Regions from separate parts of the Rossellomorea yichunensis genome, predicted to be linked through region 3. Evidence: riboswitches for the same ligand, from Rfam matches in the RefSeq annotation. Region 3 holds a riboswitch; each other region holds the start of a gene.

What was found. Region 3 has a riboswitch for cyclic di-GMP ahead of RSX31_RS15735 (hypothetical protein). Riboswitches for the same ligand answer to the same signal wherever they lie in the genome.
Region 1: it holds a riboswitch for cyclic di-GMP, as region 3 does, so the genes downstream of both, RSX31_RS08710 (methyl-accepting chemotaxis protein) here and RSX31_RS15735 (hypothetical protein) in region 3, are expected to answer to the same signal.
Region 2: it holds a riboswitch for cyclic di-GMP, as region 3 does, so the genes downstream of both, RSX31_RS17435 (anti-repressor SinI family protein) here and RSX31_RS15735 (hypothetical protein) in region 3, are expected to answer to the same signal.

What each region holds. Positions count from the first base shown of each region.
Region 1 covers NZ_JAVYAD010000003.1:171,912-177,470, reverse strand. The annotation lists gene RSX31_RS08725 (DUF2294 domain-containing protein) at 1-44, shown strand, start outside; gene RSX31_RS08720 (DUF4030 domain-containing protein) at 270-1,316, opposite strand; gene RSX31_RS08715 (RNA polymerase sigma factor) at 1,303-1,818, opposite strand; gene RSX31_RS08710 (methyl-accepting chemotaxis protein) at 2,187-2,942, opposite strand; cyclic di-GMP riboswitch class II at 3,133-3,217, opposite strand; gene RSX31_RS08705 (GNAT family N-acetyltransferase) at 3,369-3,947, opposite strand; gene RSX31_RS08700 (DUF2087 domain-containing protein) at 4,212-4,958, shown strand; gene RSX31_RS08695 (GIY-YIG nuclease family protein) at 4,981-5,331, shown strand; gene ileS (isoleucine--tRNA ligase) at 5,458-5,559, opposite strand, start outside.
Region 2 covers NZ_JAVYAD010000006.1:226,152-231,710, forward strand. The annotation lists gene RSX31_RS17415 (hypothetical protein) at 1-278, shown strand, start outside; gene RSX31_RS17420 (class D sortase) at 443-1,051, opposite strand; gene RSX31_RS17425 (helix-turn-helix domain-containing protein) at 1,044-1,370, opposite strand; gene RSX31_RS17430 (LPXTG cell wall anchor domain-containing protein) at 1,600-2,295, shown strand; cyclic di-GMP riboswitch class I at 2,697-2,853, shown strand; gene RSX31_RS17435 (anti-repressor SinI family protein) at 2,887-3,024, shown strand; gene RSX31_RS17440 (helix-turn-helix domain-containing protein) at 3,060-3,380, opposite strand; gene RSX31_RS17445 (YwpF-like family protein) at 3,477-3,917, opposite strand; gene RSX31_RS17450 (single-stranded DNA-binding protein) at 4,184-4,561, shown strand; gene RSX31_RS17455 (hypothetical protein) at 4,587-4,760, shown strand; gene RSX31_RS17460 (DEAD/DEAH box helicase) at 5,241-5,559, opposite strand, start outside.
Region 3 covers NZ_JAVYAD010000005.1:366,688-372,246, forward strand. The annotation lists gene RSX31_RS15705 (peroxiredoxin family protein) at 1-412, opposite strand, end outside; gene RSX31_RS15710 (hypothetical protein) at 405-1,022, opposite strand; gene RSX31_RS15715 (class I SAM-dependent methyltransferase) at 1,055-1,630, opposite strand; gene RSX31_RS15720 (hypothetical protein) at 1,952-2,326, opposite strand; gene RSX31_RS15725 (type B 50S ribosomal protein L31) at 2,387-2,632, opposite strand; gene rpsN (30S ribosomal protein S14) at 2,660-2,929, opposite strand; gene RSX31_RS15735 (hypothetical protein) at 3,112-3,393, opposite strand; cyclic di-GMP riboswitch class I at 3,477-3,568, opposite strand; gene RSX31_RS15740 (murein hydrolase activator EnvC family protein) at 3,749-5,107, opposite strand; gene ftsX (permease-like cell division protein FtsX) at 5,147-5,559, opposite strand, start outside.

The sequences.
Region 1 (5,559 bases), on a different contig from region 3:
TATTCGTACTCGATAAGAATCTTGAAAAGCAGTTAGAAAATTAAACAACTGAATGTATATTTATAAGTAAATTCGAAAGTTTCTATTATCTCTTTATAAATATAGGAAGCCCTGAATCTATCGAGCCGCATCCTCAAAGATTCAGGGCATTAAAGATTGTTACCCTTACACCGGTGACTGAAGAAGCTAGGGAACTCCAACCCCTTACTGTTGAATCTAATTCCACTATCCCTACATGCCACCTTCGCTCAGAGGGTCTGACCTCAATTTCAGCTTGTGATTTCCACAAATGATTCTCCATTCTTTAATAAGAATTGAATGGTATACTCGTCATTACGAATTTGCTCTTTCGTTTCTGGTAAAGCTAAATATTCTTGTACTGCTTTTTCAATTTCTTCAATATGTTCTTGAGAAAGTGGTTCATCCAAATCCGTTTTTATCCATACATAAGAGTGTCCTTTCTTCACATTGTACGATAGTCCTGCCAATTGATAAGTCGATTTCCCTGCCATTGCGTCATATATATCAGATGAAATAAAGGACCAACGATTATCTTGCTGACGATGTTCTAAGTTGAAAGTATCCACCTCAATACCTTTCACATCTAAATTTTGTAATTCTATTTCTTTTTCAATATCTGCAATAATTTCCTTTGACTCTTCAATATGGTCGGGCATATCAATTGTGACGATTGTTGTAGCGTCAGTTCCCTTAATTCCCGCTAACTCATACTCTGCCTCTTCGGCATATCCATAGGATGCGAATACTTCCTTCACAATCTCCCGTACCTGGTCATAAAGTTTTTTAGAATCTTCGCCTCGCTCATTATTGGGAACTTCAGGTGCTTCGATAATCTTTAATTCGTACTCGTCATACCCATTTTCATATAGATAATTTGTGATCTTAGATTCAAGGTCTTCTTTTGCTTGCTTTAATGTAGATTCTTTCAAAACGAGTGAAATTTCAATGGTGAATGGAGATGGTGTTGTCCCTACGGAATTAACAGTGTATCCTTCCTTTTCGACTAATTTAAAGAGCTTAGATGTTAAATCAGGATTCTGTTGTCCATCTGACACATTAGGAGTGATAGAAATTGGTAACACTTTCTCTACAATACTTGCCATCGTCGTTGAGTAGAACGGAGATATGACAATAAAGAGCATACACGCTGCTGCAATCCAACCATATTTTTTAAAATGGCTCTTTTTATTTTTATATGTACTCTTCATTATTTTACTTCTAAGTTGTTCTTTCGATTTGTCTGCTATCTTAAATTGGTCTTCTAATTCTTTAAATTGATCATTAGAGTATTTCATCGATTATCCCTCCTTTACTCAATACCTTCTTCAATTCAACTAGCGCCCTTTTTAACGTCATTTTCACTTTACTTTCTGACCAGTTTAAAACAATAGCTGTTTCTGCTGTTGAAAATTCTTTTAACTTCCTTAAAATGATGACATGCCTATAAGAAGTTTTTAATTGTTGAATGGCTCTATATAATTGTTCAGATTCGAAATTCATTTCTACGATTTGTTCAGGTAGCGGCTTGCAGTCTTTCTCTTCCATTGTTAAGCCCAGATAGTGTTTTAACGGATTTTTCTTTCTAAAATAGTCCTTTGTTACATTATGAGCAATAGCAAATAGCCACGTTTTCACAGATGATTTCCCTTCAAATTGCTGTTGACGCCTATATGCTTTAAGAAAGGTCTCCTGTGTTAAATCCTCTGCTTGTTGATAGTCTCGTACCATTAAAAGTATGTAAGTCAGGATTGACTCTCCATATTGATTAAACCATTCATTTAATTCTTGTTGCTCCAAAACTGTTCCCCCTTTTCTTATACACTTAGACGCAAATGAAAATAAATCGGTCACGTTTTAAATAAATTTATAAAAAGAAATAGAATCCATTAGGAATATCACTTCATAAAAAAAGCATTTATCCCAAGTTGGAACAATGCTAGTTCATCTTAAATAAATCATTAAAATCCAAATCTAAAATTGGGTCAGTCACCAACCCTTTAATCCATCACCGTGCAGACAGAGTGGGGACGGTTCCGTCTTAACCTTTCCCTTACGACCGTCCCCGGTTTGCATGGGTTGCATTTAAAGAGCCTATTTAACCATAGTTGTTCAGAACACGCTCTTTATATTCTCCTAATATGTAACACAGCACCCGCTACCTACACTTACTCTTTATTTGTAGTAAGGTTTTCTAACTTGTTAATGGTTTGATCAATTTCATTTTTAGATTCTGTAACAATTCTTTGTAAGTCTTCTGAAATTTGATTAACTTTTATTAGTTCATTTGTAATATTTTCAATGTTAGCATTAACCTCTTTAATGGCATTATCAGCATTCACAGAGAGCTTCCTCACTTCCTGGGCTACTACATTAAATCCTCTTCCGTGTTCACCCGCTCTGGCTGCTTCAATCGCCGCATTTAAAGAAAGCAAGTTTGTTTGAGAAGAAATATTTTTTATCGATTTCGACGTTTCATCAATTAATTTAATTTGTTCCCTTAAAGACTCTAACGCTTCTACTTTTTCATTAGAATTGTCCATAACTGAGTTAACTAGATTATTCGGCATGCTCTTTAATTTGGAAATGATCTCTATCGTTGTAGTTTCCCTTTTTGTAATGTCTGTGGCAATTTTCAGGACTGCATGGACAGAACCCTTTCCATCTAAAATAGGAATATATGTTGCTTCCAGCCAAAGTTTGTTTCCCTGTCTATCAACTCTTTCAATTTTTTCTTGAGATTTTTTCCCTTGCCGGAGGTTGTCCCACAACTCTGTATATTCTTTGCTTTGGCTATATTCCATCGTGCAGAACTGTTTGTGATCCATCCCTTGCATTTCCTGTACCCGGTAATTCATTGCATCGGCGAAGTTATCATTTACCCAAATTACCTTTCTGTCTAAGGAGAACTCTATCATAGCCAAATTTGTTTCAAGAGCTAATAGAACATCCTTTATATCTAAAACTTGGGTGCTTGCCTAACTAGTTAATTGGTTCATATACGTATCCCCTTCTTTTGAACATTTGCTTATGTACTTCATTATTCATTCATCTTTAGGTTTCTGGGCATAGAAAGTAACGTTCAATAATAAAAAAAAGCTAATCAAACAGTAAAGTTCAATTAGCCGGTTGCGCTAGTTGCTCCCCGATTATCCAAGCGCCCACATACAGATAACCATTCATCGCATCTAAATTAATATATTTAATATATCGACACATTCAAAAATATATTTAGACTACAAATAGGTGAAGAAATAGATGATGGTAATTATGGATACAGTGGGGACGGTTCCGTCTCTACTAGATTCCCGAAAAGTGGAGTAAGAACCGTCCCGGTTTGCGCAGACACTCTAAGATGTCATTCCAAACGTGCCTCTTTTCCGGACAGTCTTGAATCCTATACGTTCATAAAGCTTTATGGCTCCGGGATTGTTTTGATTCACGTGGAGGACGACGGATTGCATACCATCTTGTCGGAGGTCTTCTAAGCATTTACAAGTCAATACAACAGCGATCCCTTTTCCCCTCCACTCCGGAATCACACCCACTTGAATGATATACCCGATTGTATCAGTCTCCTGATCGGTTGCAATGAAACCTACCGCCTGGTCATTGACAGTTACGATATAGGACCGTTCCGGTAGAAAATCAGAACCGGACGATATCCACTCCACCCACTTCTCCCTGGGCCACCCTGGAAAACCGGGACGGTCCTTGAATGAAGCCTCGTAAACTTCATAAAATGGCTCTTTCAATGATGGTGACCAACTTTTGAAAATAAATGGAAATGGTGTTTCGATTTTAGGGATGTCCGTTAAGGAGTGTTCCATCACATATTCTTGGAATACCAACTCATAGCCCTTTTGTTGGTATTCCTGAATGATATCATCTGTTATGTTTTCACATTTAATGTTCGTCACGTCGTTCATCCATTTCGGCCTCCGTTCCATTACATACCTTGATAATCTGAAGATACCACGCCCGTTGCATCTGGTCCAGACTGTGATTGGATTTTTGGGTAAGTCTGCTGATCGATCTATTTGGTGACTTTTAAATGGAGGAACATTAACACCCCATTTGACAAATAACAAACAATTTTATATTATGTTTATAAATTGACAAACATATTTTAAATACGTTTATATAGTAACAATTAATTCGTTAAAGATAAAAAGAATAGGATGTGTTAAGGAATGGAGCTTTCCAACTTGTTTTGGAGTGCCTCTTTGGAAGAAATGAAAAGGGGGTTTATCGAAGAAGAAGATTCCTTTATTTGTCTTATGTGCGGAGAGATCATTGAAAAAGGCATGGTCTATCCTTACGAAGATAAATTTTACCTCGCTGAAAAATATATGGGTGTTCACATTGAACGTACGCACCTGTCTGTATTTGATTATTTAATTGGAATGGATAAAAAGCTCACGGGTCTGACCGAGCACCAAAAACGTTTATTGACCCTCTTTTATCAAGGGAAAAATGATAAAGAAATCAAAGAAGAACTGGATATCGGAAGTGCGTCCACTATCCGGCATCACCGGTTTGCTTTAAAAGAAAAGGAGCGTCAAGCCAAGACCTTCCTGACCATGATGGAATTGCTGAAAGAAAAAGATGAAAATGCCCCGACGTTTGTCCATGTTCATAAGACAGCCACCATGGTGGACGAACGGTACAATATTACACAGACCGAACAGGATCAAATCGTGAAGAAGTACTTCTCTGACGGTGCATTGACGAAATTCCCCCCAAAGGAAAAGCAAAGGCTGGTCATTCTTCGTGAGATTTCGAAACAGTTAAAGAAAGACGAAGTGTACGAGGAAAAAGAAATAAATCAAATATTAAAAGGCATTTATGACGATTATGTGCTCATCAGAAGATATCTCATTGAATATGGGTTTATAGACCGTAAATCAGACGGAAGCAAGTACTGGTTAAAGAAGTAAAGAACTAACAGGAGGTCTAAACATGGATCGAAAAAGAGAGTTAAAACAACAGTATAAAGAAACACCGGTTGAAGCAGGTGTCTTTCAAATCTTGAATCAGCAAAACAATAAAATCTATATCGGAAGGACGAAAAACCTGAAGACCCTGAACGGGATCAAGTTCATGCTCGAAAACAATGGATTCACCACCAGCAAAGCGTTACAAACCGAATGGAACCAGTACGGGAAAGACGCTTTTACATTCGAGCTGTTGGAAAAACTGAAAAAGAATGATGATCCATTTGTCACTGAAAAAGAAGCTCTGGATGAGTTGGAAGAAAAGTGGTTGGAGAAACTGCAGCCGTATGGAGAACGAGGGTATAATCAGAAGTAGGTACGATGATCACAATATAATCAGCCATGAAAAAGCTCAGAATATTTGATCTCTGAGCACTCCATATTCTCAAGACAAAATAAGGGCTTACCCAAACTCGGATAAGCCCTAAAATGGTTATGTTGATCACACTTCTACAAATATCCTTACGCAGTCACCATCAATCTCGACTGTCTTCATGCTTTCTCTTTTCTCAAACACCATGCTCTTAATTAAGAGGCTGCTTTG
Region 2 (5,559 bases), on a different contig from region 3:
CAATTCTTGGTGGATCAGCACTTGCTGCCATGCTTCTTGTAGGATGTAACGCAAATCAGGAGCCACCTCCGGAAGACGAGGCACCAACAGAAGAAGAAGTGCCGGAAGATGATGGCATGAACGAAGATAACGGGGACATGGGTGAAGAAAATCTCCCTGAAACAGAGGACCAAAACGAGCAAGGCGACAAAGATGCAGCGAAGGATAATAACACACCTGAAGAAGACGCTGTAGAAGATGATATGGATATGCAGGATCAGGATAAGAAGGACGAGTAATCACTTCAAAAGGCAGAGGCAGCTAAGTGTTGTCTCTGTTTTATTTTTTGAATCACATCACCCCAAAAATAGAGATGATGTAAGATGAAATTTCTAACCGGTTCCATTATTGAGATATTAGAAGACAAAAATGAAACATAATCTCCACACCAAAGGTTAACATTTTACTCAATTCTTTTAGCCTCAATAATATATCGTTCGGTTGAGGGACCAAGAATAGTAAAAGGGTAGCAAGTAGAAAGAGTCAGAATTTCCTCAGGACGTGTTGCCCGAATAACCGACGTGTCATTTTCATCTACAATATAAGTTTTAAAAATTTCATAGGAGTAAGTTCCGGTTGGCATAACGATGGAAAGGATATCTCCATGCTGGAGTTCACCAATGTTTCTAAATACCGTATCCCTGTGCCCGGCCAAAAAAATTTGATCCTTTTGTTCCGGTAGTGACGTTGATGAATAATGTCCTACCCCTTTCTTAAGTTCCTCCCCATCTGTTCCTTCAATAATTGCTACATCTCTTTCCAGTCTTGGAATCTGTAAAACCCCAATGACATCCCCTTTCTCAAAATGGTAATCGATTGAGGTATGAGAGGAACTAATTGGTTCTGAACTCTTATGTACTGAAGAATTTTCCATAATACTTGCTTTTGCTTTTACGAGAGCTTCATTTTCGGCTTCTTCGTTACTTTTCATCTGAAGGAATGAATATAGGATAAACGATAGTCCACTTGATAAAATGAAAATCCCTAAAATCAGAAAAACCTTCCTACTCATGATACTTCCTCCTTTTATACTGAAAAAAAGAAAGAAAATCGTGAAATTCCTCTTTTGTTAAGCCCTGGTGAATGGCCTTCTCAAGTGGTTCAACCCACTCCTCATCTAAAAAAACTTTATTCTTATCAGACGAAAGAATATTCTCTAGAGAAGTATCTAAAGTAAGAGCGATTTTTTTAAGAATCTTAATGGAGGGATTCTTTTGAATTCCTCTTTCAATAGAACTTATATATGATTTAGAAACATTTGAATGATGAGAAAGCTCGTTTATGGTTAACCCTTTTTGTTCACGAAGATCTTTAATCTTATCACCTACCATGTCGATAACTCCTTCACAATTCATTTAATTCATTATATAGAACAATTGTTATTTTATAAAGTACGAAATAAAGTGAATTTTAAAGGGATAAAGAGGAAAGTATCGATATCCACGTTGTTTGACGGGTATTTCAATATTTTTGAAGATTTTCTTTTCATAAGTAAAATCTTATAATTAGTTAAGGTGTTCTTTAAAAAGAACAAATCGCTGATTCTAGGAGATGAAATGAATGAATCAAAAGAGAATTGCCGTAATATTATTAATCCTATTTTTTATCTCTGGAATAATGAATCATAAAACGTATGCAAATGAAGTAGACATCATATTAATACCTAACGAAAAGTTCTTATTTAATATTTCAAATATGAAGCCGGGTGATTGGGCAGAGAGGGAATTGAGGGTTAAAAATGGCGGGGAGAAAGATTTTAACTACTCGATTCGCGTTGACAATAAACAATCTGACAGGAAATTATTTAACGAATTGGATTTGAAGGTGTATGAAGGTGATAAATCCATATTAATCTTTGATGATAAACTAAAAAATTTCACTGGGTTTAAACCAAAGCCATTAAAAAAAGGTGTAACTGACAGTCTATTTTTCCAGGTTGAAATGCCATATGAATTAGGGAATGAGTTTCAGCAAACATCAGCATATTTTGAAATGATCATTGTAGCAGCTGCTAATACATCCACTACTCCCGAGGATTCAGATGATCCGGTAAAGCAACCAGAAAGTAATGTTAAGCCGACCCCGGTGAACCCAGGAACAAATGATACCCAATTACCTGTAGCATCACAAGGCCCAAAGCTACCTAACACAGCAACCAACCTTTACCTGCTATTAACAGTAGGTCTTATATTAACTACAGTGGGATTGACAATAATATATGTAAATAAACGTTTATCAAATAAAAGAGAAACATAACCTGAATGAAGAGGTGACCTTATGTACAAAAAAATATGCAGACGATGTACAAGACCATCCTATAGCAGCACTGAAACAGGTGAATGGGTTTGTCCCACCTGTAAATTTGACATAACCGATCAGCCATTCTATGATTCTAGTAATTACCAAAATATTAATAAGAAAGTCCTTCCTCTTAGAAGGAAGTTAGAAGCATATAAAAATAGCATGAATTCGTAGTTTTTCGACAAACCTCAACATGCTCTTACACGATTTATTAATCCCAACATAATTATATTTTTGTAAATGTCAGATTATAGTTGAATGTGTAGGAAAAAAGTGTAAATAAAATAATCAGAATAGACAAAAAACAACAAAAACTCGGGTGGTTTATTAGTATAATCGAATTAGTTCGAAGGGAAGTCAGATAAAGGCAAACTTATTGAAAAATAAGGACGCAAAGTCACAGATCTAAGGTGGGAAAGTAGGCATATCTTCATAATCATCTTGAATATAATGAACAGAAAATAGATGAAGAAGGTGTGGTTATTTGAGAACTATGATGGCTGGATTGCCTGGAATACATATATGTATTTTGGGAGGGTATTTATATTGACAAATCGTGAACTTGATCTTGAATGGATGGAACTAATTAAACAAGCCTTAGACGCCGGAATTTCTAAATCAGAAATCAGAGAATTTCTTCAAAATCAGTCCCAGGAAGTGAAAGCAGAGTACAAAGTGATTTAATATAAATAAAGTCTTGCGAATCGATTCGCAAGACTTTATTTATTGCCTAATTTCCACTTATTAAATTCAATGAATTCCCTGAACTGCTCCTTGGTAATTCCAGAATCCATGGCTTCTTCTGCAATCTTAAGCCACTCATGATCGATATTTTGATCATCTGGTTGATCGTGTAAAAGAGCATCCATCGGAATCCCTAAGGCAGCTGAAACTTTTTCGAGAAATTGAATGGAAGGGTTTTGTTGAAGGTTACGCTCTATTGAACTCAAGTAAGACTTTGCGACACCGGCTTTATCAGCAAGCTCTGTCATGGACATGCGTTTTTCTTGTCTGTATTTCTTTACTCTTTCTCCAATCACAGGGAACACCTACCTAAGAACTTCATATAAGAAGTCACAATATTAAATACAATTATATCATAATGAATCATACGGATATTACATAATTTCGCATAATTAAACGCTCGGTTTTGCCGTTGCCGGAATCCTAGGCTTCGATACCATTTTCTCACGGAACTCCCGGATTAGTTCTTCGCCCGAATACCCTTTTTGCACCAAGTCATCAAGGAGTAATTCTGCATATTCATTCCTCTGTTTTTTCAATTTCCCCTCAAACATAATACTGATATGCTCATCCATCTCTTTAATACAACGGATTGTAGTCATGAAAGCAGCCGGGTCATTGGCCTTGTGGGAAATCACGACCTGGATTTCCAAGTCTTCCTTACGTTGCTGAGCCTCTTGAAAGAACTCGATATATTCATTCGACAAGTACGTTTCGACAAGCCAAGTACTTTGCCCATCTTCTTTATTAATAATCAGACCGTCCACAATCTCAAAGTCACGCAGTTCATCGTTCTCCACTACTTGCAGTGAAATAACTTTAAAGGTTTTCATGAACGAACATCTCCCATTTAAAGGTTTTATAAAATTATATCATAGTAGGAATTGTTTCCCTAACAAATTCCTCGATGAAAAAAAGGACGAAAGATGCAATTTTGTGATTTTGACCCTGATTTTGATCGAAAACCGGGAATTCTCCCTAGGCGAATTTCCGAAATTCAAGCCATTTTTGCCTCGAATTTCGGAAATCCACGATTTTACAAGATGCGACAGAAGATTGTAAGATGAAAACACCTTAAGAGAAAGGAGGAAAGAATTCATTGATCAACCAAGTGACCCTCGTTGGAAGGCTGACCAAGGATCCTGAAACAAGAAAAACATTGGAAGGGAAATCAGTACTAAACGCAACGATTGCCGTGAACAGGCACTATAAGAATCAACAAGGTCAAGTTGATACAGACTTCGTGCTCTGCACCATATGGAACAGGGCAGCAGACAACACGGAGAAATACTGCCGGAAAGGATCTGTCATTGGCGTCACCGGTCGAATCCAAACCCGTTATTTTGACAATGATCAAGGAAAACGTACGTATGTAACCGAAGTTGTCGCTGAAAATGTCCGATTTATGGACAGCAGGCGGGAAACCGCAGAAACCCCTGAGCCAAGCAAGAAAGAGCCTATCGAATTACCGTTTTAATATTTTTCGAAAGGGAGATGGAGTTGTGGCCACACTGCAAGATCTTGAACAAAGAATTGACAGAATGGAGAAGTTAACAGAAGACCTCATTAAAAAAGTAGCAAGAGCAAAAGTCGAAAATTTCTATTTATCTCAACGGGTGACAGCCCTTGAGCAAGGGTACGAATACCCCAATTCTGTTTTGAAATCCTCGTCATAAGTAAAACAACCTCACCCAGAATTCTTTCCATACGAACAATCCAACCAACCTTATAAGCAGCTGTCTCAAAATCCAATGGTCACCGCAACATGCCCCAAACATACCTCATTAGAAATATACATGTGTAGCAGTGAGTAAAGTAAGCAGTTGTTCCCCTTATTGTCTTCTTATAGAGTCGGTTTCCCTTTTGGGGAGCCGGCGTTTTTTTTGATTAATTAGTTTTTCTGGAGGAGGAAGATGATTCCGGTTGTTCACATTTTGGCACGAGTTTTGTGGAAAGTGGCACAACAGAAGGAAACTGCTTATTAAACGGTAATCATTTATACAATTATATTTGTAAAAACGATTCAAACCTAACCCTATTTTGTCAAACCCTTTTAAAATAACTCTATAAGCCCCCTTTTTTATGCAAGCTCAGCTCAATTCATCCTACACCTACAAAAAAACCTCTTTCCCAAAAAGGAAAGAGGTCACATACAACTACTCCAACACCAACAACGACTCCAAATCCTTATCTGACAATTCCGTAACCCATTGATCACTTCGGATGATCTCATCGTTCAATGCCTGCTTTTTCGTCAGCATGGCGTCGATTTTTTCCTCAAGGGTACCTGAAGAGACCAGTTTATGAACATGAACGAATCGCTGTTGTCCGATCCGATAAGCACGGTCCGTTGCCTGGTTTTCTACTGCCGGGTTCCACCAGCGATCATAGTGGACGACGTGGTTGGCTGCGGTCAGGTTCAATCCGGTTCCGCCGGCTTTTAGTGACAAGAGAAATACTGGGAAATTACCATTC
Region 3 (5,559 bases):
CGTAGCCGTCGATGAATTCCTGGACAGCCTTTTCCCCATCGTCCATGGAAGTCAGGTTGACGGCGAGGATTTCAACGTTTTCTTTCTCTGCATTCTCTTCGTAGTAGCTCTGCATATGGGGCATTTCGGCTTTACATGGCGGACACCAGGTAGCCCAGAAGTTCAGGATCACTTTCTTACCTTGATAATCTGAAAGCTTTACGGCTTTATCATCTAAGGTGGTTAATTCAAAATCCGGAGCGCGGTCCCCTTTTGCAAGCCCCTGCGCTGCATTAGACAGATCCATGGATTCATTGGCTAATTGAGCGGCCTCTTCCCTAGCTTTCTTTTCCTGCTGATCCTGAAAGAAGTTCGCTAAGAAAATGCCAATCAGAAGCGCAACGATCGCCAAAGCAAAATTTCGTTTATTCATTGTGTTTCCTCCTTACGTTTAAAAGAAAGATGAGATAAGTCATCATGATCAGATACGTCCAGGCAGTGACGGTCAATTCAAATCCGCCAATGAAGGCACTTAGAAATAACTGGACTAAAGTAAACATAACCAATAATTGTCCTGCCCAGATATCGGCGCCTGGATCACTGGTTTTTTTAATAAAAAAGACAAGGATCAATAGATTGAATAGCACTTGAATACCAGCTAGAAGATAGTGGTGATGAAGCATATGAAGGACAGCTTCAAAGACAAGAACCGTGACCATCCATGAAATGATGACAGTAGCCGGATGATCTACTTTTTTAACAAATATGTAGGCAAGGGCTGCTATCAGTCCTAACCAGTACCCAATGACTCCACCGTGAAAATAGAGGATCGTAATGGGATGCTCCATAACCGTTTGAAAATCAACTACAATCAAACTCAGCTTCCAGACGAGTAAAAAAGTAAAAATACTATTCGAATACCAGTCGCTCGCCTTTCTATTCCAGAAGTAGAGGACCAGGAAAGTGAGTATGAACGAAATGATAATAGCTGCCCATGAAGCCGGAAATGTGAAGGAGCCTATAGTGTACCATTGTTCAGTCATAGGCATTCCCCTCCCTTCAGATACTTTCTGGCTTATCTAATATTTTTTCTGACAACAATGTAATAAACCGATGGATGCAAGTGACCTATAATTGTATGGAATCCGGATGATTGGAGCTGTCGATCGAGATCACTGGAAGAAATCCGATGATCTAATGGCGGTCCCATTTCTGATTCTACCTTTTCCCAATCCAGGATCAGCCATATTCCATCTTCCTTCAGCATATCGTGTAAATCCTGAAATACTTTGATCAAGTCGGGAACTTCGTGTAAGACGAATGCGGATACGATTTTATCCAAAGTACCTTTGTTGAAGCTGAGGTATTCAAGGGAAGATTTCTCATAAATAATATTATCTACACTCTCTTCAGTGGCACGGTGTTTCAAATACTCCAGCATTTCCTGTTGCAGATCTACCGCCTGAACCTTTGTTTCAACCATTTTGGCAATTGGAAGAGTCAGGTAGCCATTGCCACAGCCTAAATCGGCGACGATATCGTCTTTATTAAGTTTGAGAAGTTCGAGTACTTTGTCCACTGGCACGAGCTCTTGACGTTTTGGATCGAGGAGCTTTGAAGCTTTGTGATGTTCATATAAATCTCCGGTCATCGGGGTTCCTCCGTTCAGCGATAATACCCTATTATGTATTAGTATCTTAAATTTTAAATGTACAAGCAAGTTATTTAACTCATAGTGTAACCTATATAAAAATTATTACAGATAGCGTGGAGTAATGGGTGTCAAAAATATGAACAATAAAAGGACTCTCCTTGATGGGAGAGTCCTTTGTTCCTTCATTTGAGTTTAGTAGGGTTTTTTCTCTGTTGATTTTCTTTAACGAAAATCACTTATTCATTTATATCCGGTATTCTCACTAAGAAATTCCCATACAACGGAATAATTACGATTTAAACTCAATACGGCTTCTTTTTATTTAGTATAAGCATGATCCATGGAGAAGAAGAAGTAGCTTGTATTTATTGCTCCTGATCCTTTCATCGACCGTATGGTGTCTGTATAATCAATCCATGTAGCATGCTTCAGCTTCTGATCTAATTTCGTATTAATCTCTTGCTCAATATCCCTCATCCGTTTCATCAACTCTCCAAAGCTCATGTTAAAATAAGAGGCTGCCTGTTGATGAGGAGCATGCTTAACAAGTAATGCCATGAATTCCTCTGAAGTCTCCGACCGTCTCGCCAATTCATCTTCAAGACCGACCACATATTGATAGATGGCCCTTTTTTCCTTTGGCAAGCCTTCAACAATATCCCTTGCGACAATTTCCATTAAGTGTTCGTTCATCATAGTCACCTCGGCATGGGTCTATACCATAACATATTCTTTCTGACAGCCACACATGCACTAATTCATGTTGTATTTTCTCAAGAAGCGTTCTGCACGGCCTCCACGATCTGAGAACTTCTGTCGTCCTGTATAAAATGGATGCGTGTCTGAACTTACCTCCACTTTCAATAAGGGATATGTGTTCCCGTCTTCCCACTCAATCGTTTCATTGGAAGTTTTAGTAGATCCTGTTAAAAAGGAAAAACCGCTATTCGTGTCCATAAATACCACCTGTTGATACTCTGGATGAAGTTCTTTCTTCATTCTTATTCCTCCTTATAGTTTCGTGGATTACCAGCTTGATTTTTTGACACCTGGTATTTGCCCTTTATGAGCAAACTCCCTAAAAGCGATACGGGACATTTTAAATTTACGGAGATACCCCCTCGGTCTCCCTGTCACTTCACAGCGACTGTTTAATCGTGTCGGTGAGGAATCCCTCGGCAGCTTTCTTAACTCTTCATAATCACCCTTCTCCTTTAACTCCCTGCGCAAATCTGCATATTTCTGAACAAGTTCCTGACGCTTCTTCTCTTTTACTACCTTTGATTTCTTAGCCAATATGATTCACTCCTTATGTTAATCGTAATGATTACGTTTTAAAAAGCATATGGTTATTAAACCATACTTTTTTTCTTTTTGCACCGATATTTGCCTATAACCTATGGGAGAGAACCCAATCCTTTTAAAAGATAAATAAAACCGAATGCCATTTAAGACCGGCATTCGGTTTTTATGTATTCTTATGCTGCTTTCAGTCCCTCTAAAATAAGCATAAAATATTTAACTGTATCTCCCCTGCGGCTATTGATTATATCAATATCAGCTAGAATTCTCTTAACTTCTTCAGCACCCAGATTCCGGATAAGCATTTCACTTATTTCTTCCGCTGAAAGTTCCCCAACATGCGTATACTTTAATGCGGTACGGTTCCTTCTGCAAAAACTTCTTAATTCCCTTTTTAATTCAGTCAATTCCAACATCATCATCCTTACTACAGATTCAAATCCTACTATACTGGACATATAGATTAAAAAACCCCACCAAAATGGCAGGTAAAATGATACTAATAAAACGTCCTAATTAGTATTCATTGTAATCCATTGTTTTCGGTAACCCGGCGATCATTATTTTCTTATAAAAAATAGAAGACCCGTGGTTTTGCGTCCTAATCTTTCAATTAGTTTGCCTTTTCGAAGGACTATACAAATCATTTGTTTTAATATTTAGGTAATATAGTTGTCATTATACTAGAAGGAAAAAGATAAGAAAACAGGCAGGAGAATAATATTCCATTCCATTTCCTTACATCTTAATGTAATGAAGATTAAATAATAGATTTCCAATAAAAGAAACCCCGCACATGGCGGGGTTTTCTAATTAAAAGTTGATATATTGACGCGGGTTTACAGCATTTGATTTAGATGCATTCCAAGAACCTGCATGTAATTCAAAGTGTAAATGCTGTCCGAAAGAGTATCCTGTGTTACCCATGTAACCGATTCTGTCACCTTTGTTCACTGCTTGTCCCTGACTCACTGATGAAGAAGACATGTGGGCATAAACCGTTGTGAACGTTTGACCATTGATTGAGTGAGTGATGTATACTACATTTCCATAGCTTGAGCTATAGTGGCTTTTGATGACATATCCATCAGCTGCTGCTGAGATCGGAACACTGCCTCTTGCCGCGATATCCGTACCATAGTGGAAACGTTTCTTACCGTTTAATACATCCCAGCCAAAGTTCGTTGTAATCGTTCCAGAAGCTGGGGCTGTCCAAGCACCGGCACTCACTGGTGCACTTGGAGCTGTATCAGTAGGCGTCGATGAAGAACCACCGCCGCTATTGCTGCTCGTTGTTGCTTGTTGTTGTGCTGCTGCACGTTTTGCCGCTTCAGCTTCCGCTTGACGCTTGCGTTCGATTTCACGCTGGCGTGCAAGTTCTGCTAAACGTGCTTGTTCAGCCTGGATTTCACCTTCAAGCTGGTGTTCCATTTTAGAAAGCTCATCAGATTCTTGTTGAAGGTCTTTTTTCTCCACTTCAAGAGAAGCCTGCTGTGCTTCTAATTGCTTGAATAAATCCGCTTTTTTAGCTTTTTGGCTATCAAGATCTTTTTTCAGAGACTCTAAACTTGCTTTAGTAGATTCTAAATCTGCAAGCTTGCCTTCTACTTCTTCTTGTTTCTTTTCTAATTCAGCCTGATCACGTTTTTGTTCGTCCATGATCTTCTTATCTGCACTTACGATTGTATTAACTGCTGTTACACGGTTGATGAAGTCACCGAAACTGTCCGCGCCAAGTAGTACATCAAGATAATTTGCAGAGCCGCCTTTTTCCTGGATCGCACGGGCACGTTCTTTTAATAATTCGTTACGCTCTTCTATCTTTTGCTTTAGAACTTCAATTTCTTCTTTAAGTTTATTGATTTCTGCAGTTGTTTCGTCAATCTCTTTTGTTTTCTCGGTAATCTTTGTTTCAGTATCTTTTAATTTTGTACTGATTTCAGCAATTTGTGATTGGATTTCTTGTTGTTTATTGATATTTTGATTGATTTGAGATTTTTTTTCATCAATCTTGCCATTGATCTCCTCTTTTTTGGAAGAAATGTCTTCTTGCTGCTTTTGTAATTCCTCCACAGAATGGGAATGAGCGTTAGCAGTTGTTCCTAACGTTGGTAGACTCCCGATTGTTAATGCTGCTGCAATTGATAATGATACGAAATACTTCTTGTTCAAGCGGCATGCTCCTTTCAGCTTCTATCAACCTATCAAATTTTACACTTTTAAGAATTTACGAACAGACATAAAGCTTCCCCAAGCCCCGATCAAGCAACCCATTAATAGAATCAATCCGTTTACTTGATAGATAAAGGGGGTAAAATCTAATATCTGAATAAAATGGTTTTGTAGTTTTGGTTTAATAAATTCATAAGCATAGTAGTAACCTGTTGTGACAAGAGCGATCGGGATAATAGAACCTAAAATTCCAAGCCATAATCCTTCTAGAATGAATGGCCAGCGTACAAACCAGTTGGTTGCACCCACGAGTTTCATTATCTCGATTTCCCTTCTTCTGGCGACAATGGTGATTTTAATTGTATTTGAGATGAGGAACATGGCGGTAAACAATAGACCGATGATTAACACTAATCCAACGTTACGACTCATTTCCAGTACATTAAATAATC